One region of the Aliivibrio sp. 1S128 genome, then DNA from elsewhere that is predicted to be linked to it. Evidence: predicted binding sites of a transcription regulator. Region 1 holds the regulator's gene; the other holds the start of a gene.
What was found. Region 1 encodes CRP, which controls carbon source genes, mostly activating them, when cyclic AMP is high. Its sites were predicted from a motif close to TGTGANNNNNNTCACA; they were not measured.
Positions count from the first base shown of each region.

Region 2: A6E03_RS08175 (NupC/NupG family nucleoside CNT transporter) is a predicted target of CRP. The motif match lies at 1,879-1,894, and genes of this name have one in related genera.

Region 1 is NZ_MAJV01000003.1:281,147-285,353, reverse strand. It holds gene astD (succinylglutamate-semialdehyde dehydrogenase) at 1-702, shown strand, start outside; gene A6E03_RS03120 (DUF1338 domain-containing protein) at 715-1,509, shown strand; gene crp (cAMP-activated global transcriptional regulator CRP) at 1,580-2,212, opposite strand; gene A6E03_RS03110 (OsmC family protein) at 2,459-2,860, shown strand; gene hslU (HslU--HslV peptidase ATPase subunit) at 2,977-4,207, opposite strand, start outside.
Region 2 is NZ_MAJV01000058.1:103,582-107,788, forward strand. It holds gene cobB (Sir2 family NAD+-dependent deacetylase) at 1-670, opposite strand, end outside; gene A6E03_RS08170 (LysR family transcriptional regulator) at 838-1,749, shown strand; gene A6E03_RS08175 (NupC/NupG family nucleoside CNT transporter) at 2,043-3,263, shown strand; gene A6E03_RS08180 (putative quinol monooxygenase) at 3,400-3,690, opposite strand; gene A6E03_RS08185 (cupin domain-containing protein) at 3,766-4,077, opposite strand; gene A6E03_RS08190 (Qnr family pentapeptide repeat protein) at 4,090-4,207, opposite strand, start outside.

The sequences.
Region 1 (4,207 bases):
TCAAAAGATTTTGGCGACCAAGAAGCGGCAGTTTACACCATTATTCAATCGGCATTCATTAGTGCGGGTCAACGTTGTACGTGTGCGCGTCGCTTATATGTCCCTATTGGAAAAGCAGGCGATGAGTTGTTAGTTCGCCTTGTTGAGGTGGCAAAAAGCATCGTTGTTGACCAACCGTTTGCTGATAACGCTCCGTTTATGGGATCGCAAATATCAGTCGCAGCAGCAGAGTTTATTCTCAATGCTCAGAAGAATTTACAAGCTTTGGGTGGAGAGTCTTTACTTGAAGCCAAAAGCTTAGGTCATGCCTTTGTTTCACCGGGTATTATTGACGCGACTAACGTTGCTGAATTACCAGATGAAGAATACTTTGGACCATTACTGCAAGTGGTGCGTTACGAGACATTAGAAGAAGCCGTAAAGCTTGCTAATGACACTTGTTATGGATTATCGGCAGGCCTTGTTTCCACGGATGACAGTGAGTGGGAATATTTTGTAGAGCATATTCGTGCTGGTATTGTAAATCGTAACCGTCAATTGACGGGAGCAAGTGGTGACGCGCCATTTGGTGGTCCGGGTGCCTCTGGCAATATGAAACCAAGTGCGTATTACGCAGCGGATTACTGTGCATATCCAATGGCATCAATGGAAGGCGATGCATGTGAAATACCTGCACAACTCTCTCCGGGTTTAACTCTATAAGAGGCGATAAACATGAATAATGTAAATTCTTTATTTTCGTCATTGTGGAAAGATTATATTGCGCGCTTATCCCCATCTGCTGGGAAGGTGCATCAATTACTGTCTAATAACGATGAACTGATTAACGATCATATTGCGCTACGTACGTTTAATTTACCTAAAGTTGGATTACAGACTCTTGCTGCACCATTTTTAGCAATAGGCTATAAAGCGTGTGAGATTTATGACTTTGAAGCTAAAAAACTGAAAGCGCAGCATTTTGAGCACCCAGATCCTAATGCGCCACTCGTTTTTATTAGTGAATTATTAGTAGAAGAGTTATCACCTGAAATACAGGACATTATTCATGGCTTGGTTGAACAAGTACCAGCCCACTATTTTGCCACCAGTGATTTTCTTTCTTCCGGTAGGCCTTGGACATTAAGTTTCGAAGACTATCAAGTATTAGCGAAGGAAAGTGAGTACGCTTCTTGGTTAGCGGCTCATGGTTATGGCGCTAATCACTTTACGGTTTACGTTAATCAGCTTGAAGCGTTCTCTGAAGTGGTTGATGTGAACCAACACTTACGTGATGCAGGTTTTGCAATGAACGAAGTGGGTGGTGAAGTGAAAGGCTCTCCTGAGGTTTACTTAGAACAGTCATCAACAATGGCGGATAAAGTGAAAGTGAATTTTACGGAGGGTGAGTTTGAAATTCCTGGTGGATTTTATGAGTTTGCTAAGCGATATACGTTGCCAAGTGGGAAGATATATACAGGATTTGTCGCTGCATCTGCTGATAAAATTTTTGAAAGCACAGACAGTTAATTCTAAAATTTAGGCATAAAAAAACGCAGCTCAAGGGCTGCGTTTTTATTCGTTTAAGATAAGCGTTAAATTAACGAGTACCGTAAACTACAATTGTTTTACCGTGTGCAGAGATCAAGTTTTGCTCTTCAAGCATCTTCAAGATACGGCCAACAGTTTCACGTGAACAACCTACAATTTGACCGATCTCTTGACGAGTGATCTTAATTTGCATGCCATCTGGGTGAGTCATCGCATCTGGTTGTTTAGCTAGATTCAGTAGAGTCTGAGCGATACGGCCTGTAACGTCTAAGAATGCTAAATCACCCACTTTTTGGCTAGTGATTTGTAGACGAGTTGCCATTTGAGCAGAAAGACGCATCAGAATATCTGGATTTACTTGGATAAGTTGACGGAATTTCTTAAATGAAATCTCAGCAACTTCACAAGGGCTTTTTGCACGAACCCATGCTGAACGTTCTTGACCTTCTTCAAACAAGCCAAGTTCACCAATGAAGTCACCTTGGTTTAGGTAAGAAAGGATCATTTCCTTTCCTTCTTCATCTTTAATTAGTACAGCAACAGAACCTTTTACGATGTAGTAAAGAGTCTCAGCTTTTTCACCCGCGTGAATCAAAGTACTTTTTGATGGGTACTTATGAATGTGACAATGAGATAAGAACCACTCTAATGTTGGGTCTGTCTGAGGTTTACCTAGAACCATACTTTTATACTTCCTCTGCGTTTGCCAAGTAGGCGATGTCCATTTTAAAATAACTGAGCCAAATATCAGTTTGGCCTATACAATATGGTTATCGGAACAAGGCTGCATGTTCGTTGGGATAATTGATAAAATCATACCCTGTTTCGCCGTTGATTTCTTGACTTTGATCGTATGAAATGTGCGACCAAGGGCACAGTTTCGTGAAATGGATCACGAGTTTTCCTTTTATGTAGTAAAGAGGCTTTTATGAACGCTGAAGTTAAATGGATTGATGGATTTACTTTCTTAGGTCAATCTCAATCTGGTCACTCTGTTGTAATGGATGGTAATGGTGGAGAAAAAGCACCAAGCCCAATGGAATTAGTGTTAATGGCTGCCGGTGGATGCAGTTCTGTTGATGTTGTTGATGGTCTAAAATCAGCAAATCAAGCCGTACTTGGTTGCGTTGCAAAGCTATCAAGTGATCGTCGTGAAACCGCGCCGAAGTTGTTTACTCATATTAACATTCACTTTGAAGTGAGTGGAGATAATCTCGATCCTAAGGTGGTTGAGCGAGTCACTGCTGATTCATTACAGAAATATTGTTCTGTGTGTTTAATGCTAGGTGAAGGCATTGAGATGACACATTCTTGGGAAGTGATTGCTTAGATTATTTTTTCCAAAGAAAAAGCCTCATACATTTTGATGTATGAGGCTTTATTTTTAACTATTGTTTAACCAGTAATAATGAACAGATAATTACTGGAATTAGTATTCGTCGTCAATTATAGAATGAAACGACTTAGATCTTCATTAGCAATCAGATCACCTAAGCGAGATGTTACGTAAGCGGCATCTACCGTTAGGCTCTCGCCATCTTTTTCGGATGCGTCATAAGAGATCTCTTCCATTAGGCGTTCCATCACGGTGTGCAGACGACGTGCGCCAATGTTTTCTGTGCTTTCATTTACTTGGAATGCGGATTCTGCAATACGAGTAATGCCATCTTCAGTAAACTCAAGATTAACATTTTCTGTTGCTAATAAAGCGATGTATTGCTCTGTTAACGATGCATTTGGTTCGGTAAGAATACGTTTAAAATCATTCGCAGTTAATGCTTCAAGTTCAACACGAATTGGTAAGCGACCTTGTAGTTCAGGGATAAGGTCCGATGGCTTAGCCATTTGGAATGCACCTGAAGTGATAAATAACATGTGATCTGTTTTTACCATACCGTGCTTAGTGCTTACTGTGCTGCCTTCAACTAATGGAAGTAGGTCACGTTGCACACCTTCACGAGATACGTCACCAGACTGGGAGTTAGACCCTTTACAGATTTTATCTATCTCATCAATAAAGACGATACCGTGGTTTTCTACGTTGAAAATCGCTTGTTCTTTTAATTCTTCAGGGTTAACTAATTTAGCGCCTTCTTCTTCAGATAGGGCTTTAAGCGCATCTTTAATTTTCATCTTACGCTTTTTAGTTGTTTCACCACCAGATAGATTTTGGAACATACCTTGAAGTTGGTTTGTCATCTCTTCCATACCAGGAGGAGCCATGATTTCTACGCCAACTTGAGGAGCCGCAACATCCACTTCGATTTCTTTGTCATCTAGCTTACCTTCACGTAATTTTTTACGGAAAGATTGGCGAGTGCCTGAGTCATTATCGCTTTCTTCATTTTTACCCCATGCATCACGAGCCGGTGGTAATAAAATATCGAGAATACGATCTTCAGCTTGTTCTTCAGCACGGAATTTTACTTTTTCTACCGCTTGCTGATGTGTCATTTTTATTGCCACGTCAGTTAAGTCACGAATAATGCTGTCGACTTCTTTGCCTACGTAACCCACTTCGGTGAATTTTGTGGCTTCTACTTTTATGAAAGGCGCGTTTGCTAATTTAGCTAAACGACGGGCAATTTCGGTTTTACCAACACCCGTTGGTCCGATCATTAAAATATTTTTTGGGGTTACTTCAGCACGCAACTCAGGGTTAAGTTGCATACGACGC
Region 2 (4,207 bases), on a different contig from region 1:
CCGCCTTCCCATAACGTTTCTCTTCAAACTCATCATCAACGGCACTTGCCTCTAGATTAATCTCAATGGTGTGAGCTCCATGAAGCATGGCCTCATGAACAAACCCTGCAGCGGGATACACAGAACCTGACGTTCCAATAGAAATAAACAAATCCGCTTTATTTAACGCATCATGAATTCGTCCCATCTCTAATGGCATCTCACCAAACCACACCACATGAGGGCGTAGCTGCGCAGGTATCTGGCAACAATGGCAAAGATCGCCGGTATGGATATCATCAGTACAGCCGATAACTTGGTTTGATTCTTCACAGCGGATCTTATTTAGCTCACCATGCATATGAATCACATTTGAACTGCCACCACGTTCGTGTAAATTATCAATATTTTGAGTCACAATAGTCACCGTGCCATCAAGCTCACTCTCAAGCTTCGCTAATGCTTTATGGGCTGCGTTTGGTTTGATCTCATTGCTTTTTAATAATGCACGGCGCTTATTATAAAAATCTTGAACTAAATCGGGATCTTTAAAAAAACCTTCCGGTGTAGCGACATCTTCAATTCTATGGTTTTCCCACAGGCCATCACTTGCACGAAAGGTTTGAATACCTGATTCTGCTGAAATGCCAGCACCCGTTAATATAACTATATTCTTATATGGAAATAACATTCAATCTTCCTTAATAAACTTCTTTCATAACCAAACTTTACCATGAAAAAACAGTGTATTTTTCAATAGACCACGTAAAACAAAGATATTACACACTTTATTCAATCCCATCGCTCTATTACAATAGAGTTGACCTTTTAACTGTTAAAATGCCCATAGAGAAGCCCATGCTAAAGCAAGCTAAACAAATGATCGTATTCAATGCGCTTACTCAACAAAAAAGCTTTACCAAAGCCGCTCAACTTCTTGATATTTCAAGAACTCAGGTCAGTTTACAAATCCAACTTCTTGAAGAGCGTTTAGGTGTTCAGCTAGTACAACGAACCACGCGCTCTTTTTCTCTTACGGAAGCAGGTCAATCGTTCGCAGTGCATTGTGCCAATATCGCCGATGAAATTAACGAAGCCGAAAATGAATTGCTTTCTAGCGTAGATACATTGAATGGTAAATTACGTGTCGGTATCGCGCAGTCTTTTGCAACCAATCATATATTGCCCTATCTTTCTGAGCTTCATCAGCGCTATCCACAGCTTAATATAGAGATAACGTTGTTTGATCATAAGATCGATGTGATTGCAGAGCAATTAGACTTATGGATAGGTGTGATGGATTCCCCTCCTGAAGGATTTGTAGCAAGGCATCTAATTGATTGTCATTTTGTGCTTGTCGCTAACTCTACGTATCTAGCTAAGCATGGGATCCCTTATCACCCTTACGATCTTAAAAAGCATAACTGTCTAACGTACATGAGTCGTGAGCGTAAAGATAATGTATGGGGTTTCCATAAAGGAGATGAGAATCTACAAATAAAAGTATCGGGTAATTATCGAATTGATTCTGCCGATGCGATTCGTAACGCGACCGTATCAGGTAATGGTATAGGCTATATAGCGACTTATCTGCTTTCTGATGAATTACGAACTGGTAAGCTTGTGCAACTTCTTCCTGATTGGGAATTAAATCAATCAATGCCTCTTTACGCTGTTTATCCGCGTCGTAAATTCTTAGCCAAAAAAGTACACATCTTTATGGAGTTTGTTCGCCACCACATTAATGCAGAGAAGATTGATAATGTGTAATGGTTACCTAATCAACTTTTTGAATCATTGTTAATTAGATTAATCGATAAAAAAACACCCTACCTTAGGGATAATAATCGTAATTAATCGCACCCATTATCCCATATAGTAACAACTGACTCTTTTATATGTGACAAACCTCTCAAATGAGTATTTATTGATGGATCTATAAACAAATTACCTTATTTTTGTTATGGCTATGTAGTTTCAATAACATCTTGATCCTTGTCACACTTTTATTTTTGACTAGAATACCCCCGCAATCATCAACTAAATACTATTGGAGTTTGACCTTGGACTTTTTGGTCAGTATTTTAGGCATTGTTTGCCTATTCGCGATTGCGTTTCTTTTTTCAGAAAACCGACAAGCCATCAAATGGCGCACTGTATTAGGCGCGTTCTTAATTCAGTTATTATTTGCCGGGTTCATCCTCTACGTGCCAATTGGCCAAACTATCCTAAATAGTATCTCTCTTGCTGTTTCAGACATTATTGCTTATGGACGTATAGGCACAGAATTCCTTTTTGGTGATTTAGCCCAATACAAACTAGGCTTTATTTTTGCCGTCAACGTTTTGCCTACCATCGTTTTCTTCTCAGCGCTAATCTCTGTTCTTTACTACTTAGGTATAATGGGATGGGTCATTAAAATTATTGGCGGCGGTTTACAGCGCTTCCTTGGCACAACTCGTACAGAATCAATGTCAGCAACCGCGAATATTTTTGTTGGCTCAGTTGAAGCACCGTTAGTTGTACGCCCCTTTCTTGCTAAAATGTCTCGTTCTGAATTGTTTGCCGTAATGGTGGGTGGTTTAGCATCCGTTGCGGGTGGCACAATGGTCGGTTACGCAGGTTTAGGTGTTGAATTACGTTACTTAATCGCAGCAAGCTTTATGTCTGCACCAGCAGGCCTAATGATGGCAAAACTCATTGTCCCTCAAACTGAAGACATTAACGAAACAGACCAATACGAAGATGATTGTGTTGATGATGCCCCTGTCAATATTATTGATGCGGCTTCTCAAGGTGCATTGAACGGTTTACAAATTGTATTTGCTGTTGGTGCCAGCTTATTAGCTATTATCAGTCTTATCGCTCTATTGAATGGCGGATTACATAAAATAGGAATGTTAGTTGGGTTTGAAAACTTAAGCTTAGATCTTATTTTTGGTTACCTATTTGCCCCTGTCGCCTGGTTAATCGGTGTGCCATGGTCAGAAGCAACGGTTGCTGCCAGTTTAATTGGTAAGAAAATCGCGATTAATGAATTCGTTGCTTTTGCTGACTTAATGACAGTTAAAGACCAATTGAGTGAACACTCTCAAGCTATTGTCACTTTTGCTTTATGCGGTTTTGCAAACTTAACCTCTATTGCCATGTTAATGGGGGGGTTAGGTGGTGTTGTACCAAGTCGTCGTCCTGATATTGCCCGTTTAGGCATGAAAGCCATCTTTGCTGCTACATTAGCAAACTTAATGAGTGCAACAGTTGCAGGTATCTTCCTTTCCTTCTAAGGGTTCGATACTGATAAATACATAAGATATAAAAAAGCCACTCATGATGATACGTGAGTGGCTTTTTCTTACTCATGACTTACTCGCTATACAATAAGCTTGCAGTCTCTAATAAATTATCAGTATTCAATCTCTATTAAAGCTTTGTCATACGATTAAGCACAAATAAGGCGACTGAGCCGTCTACTGCTTTTACATACTCAGCTATATGAGCGCTATCTAAATGGTCTTGTAAAAGCGCTTCGCTTTCCCATTGCTCATGGAACACAAATACACATGGGTTGTCGTTATCTTGATGTAAATCATACTGAATACAACCGACTTCTTTACGTGTCGGTTCAAGTAACTTAAGCATTTCTGCTTTAACAAATTCCGCTTTGCCTTCTTGTGCTTCAATTCTTGCAACAATCGTCAGTGTTTGAGTCATTATATTGGTTCCGTTCTATTAATAGAGAAGACAGAGTAAACGATTAAAAGCCCAAATGTAAGAATCTTCATTTACTCAATAGAAGACCGCTAACCAAATAGTGATGTTATCAGGGTCTGTTTTACTCACTTTATGTTTTTGATGTGCAGGGATAGTTAAGTAATCTCCCTTACATAATGTTTTCTCTGTTCCATCTTCAAATACTATCGTACCAAAACCTTCAAGTACTAAAACCCATTCATTCTCATCTTGATCATACCAACCAGATTCAGGAGAGCTTTGGCCTGACGATACGATTCTCTCTATACGCACAGAATGACTTGTCACTAAATCAGTAAATACCTCATTACTTAGCTCAGTAGGAAGGTTCGTAAACAAATTACTCATCACACTCTCCTATTAATCAGGTAAAACGACTAAACCCAGTGGTTCTAATAATTGCTCTTGTTGCCAACCACAAATTTTAACGCCCGTTAAATCAACCCTACGGGGGTCCAAGCCTTCTAATTCACAATGG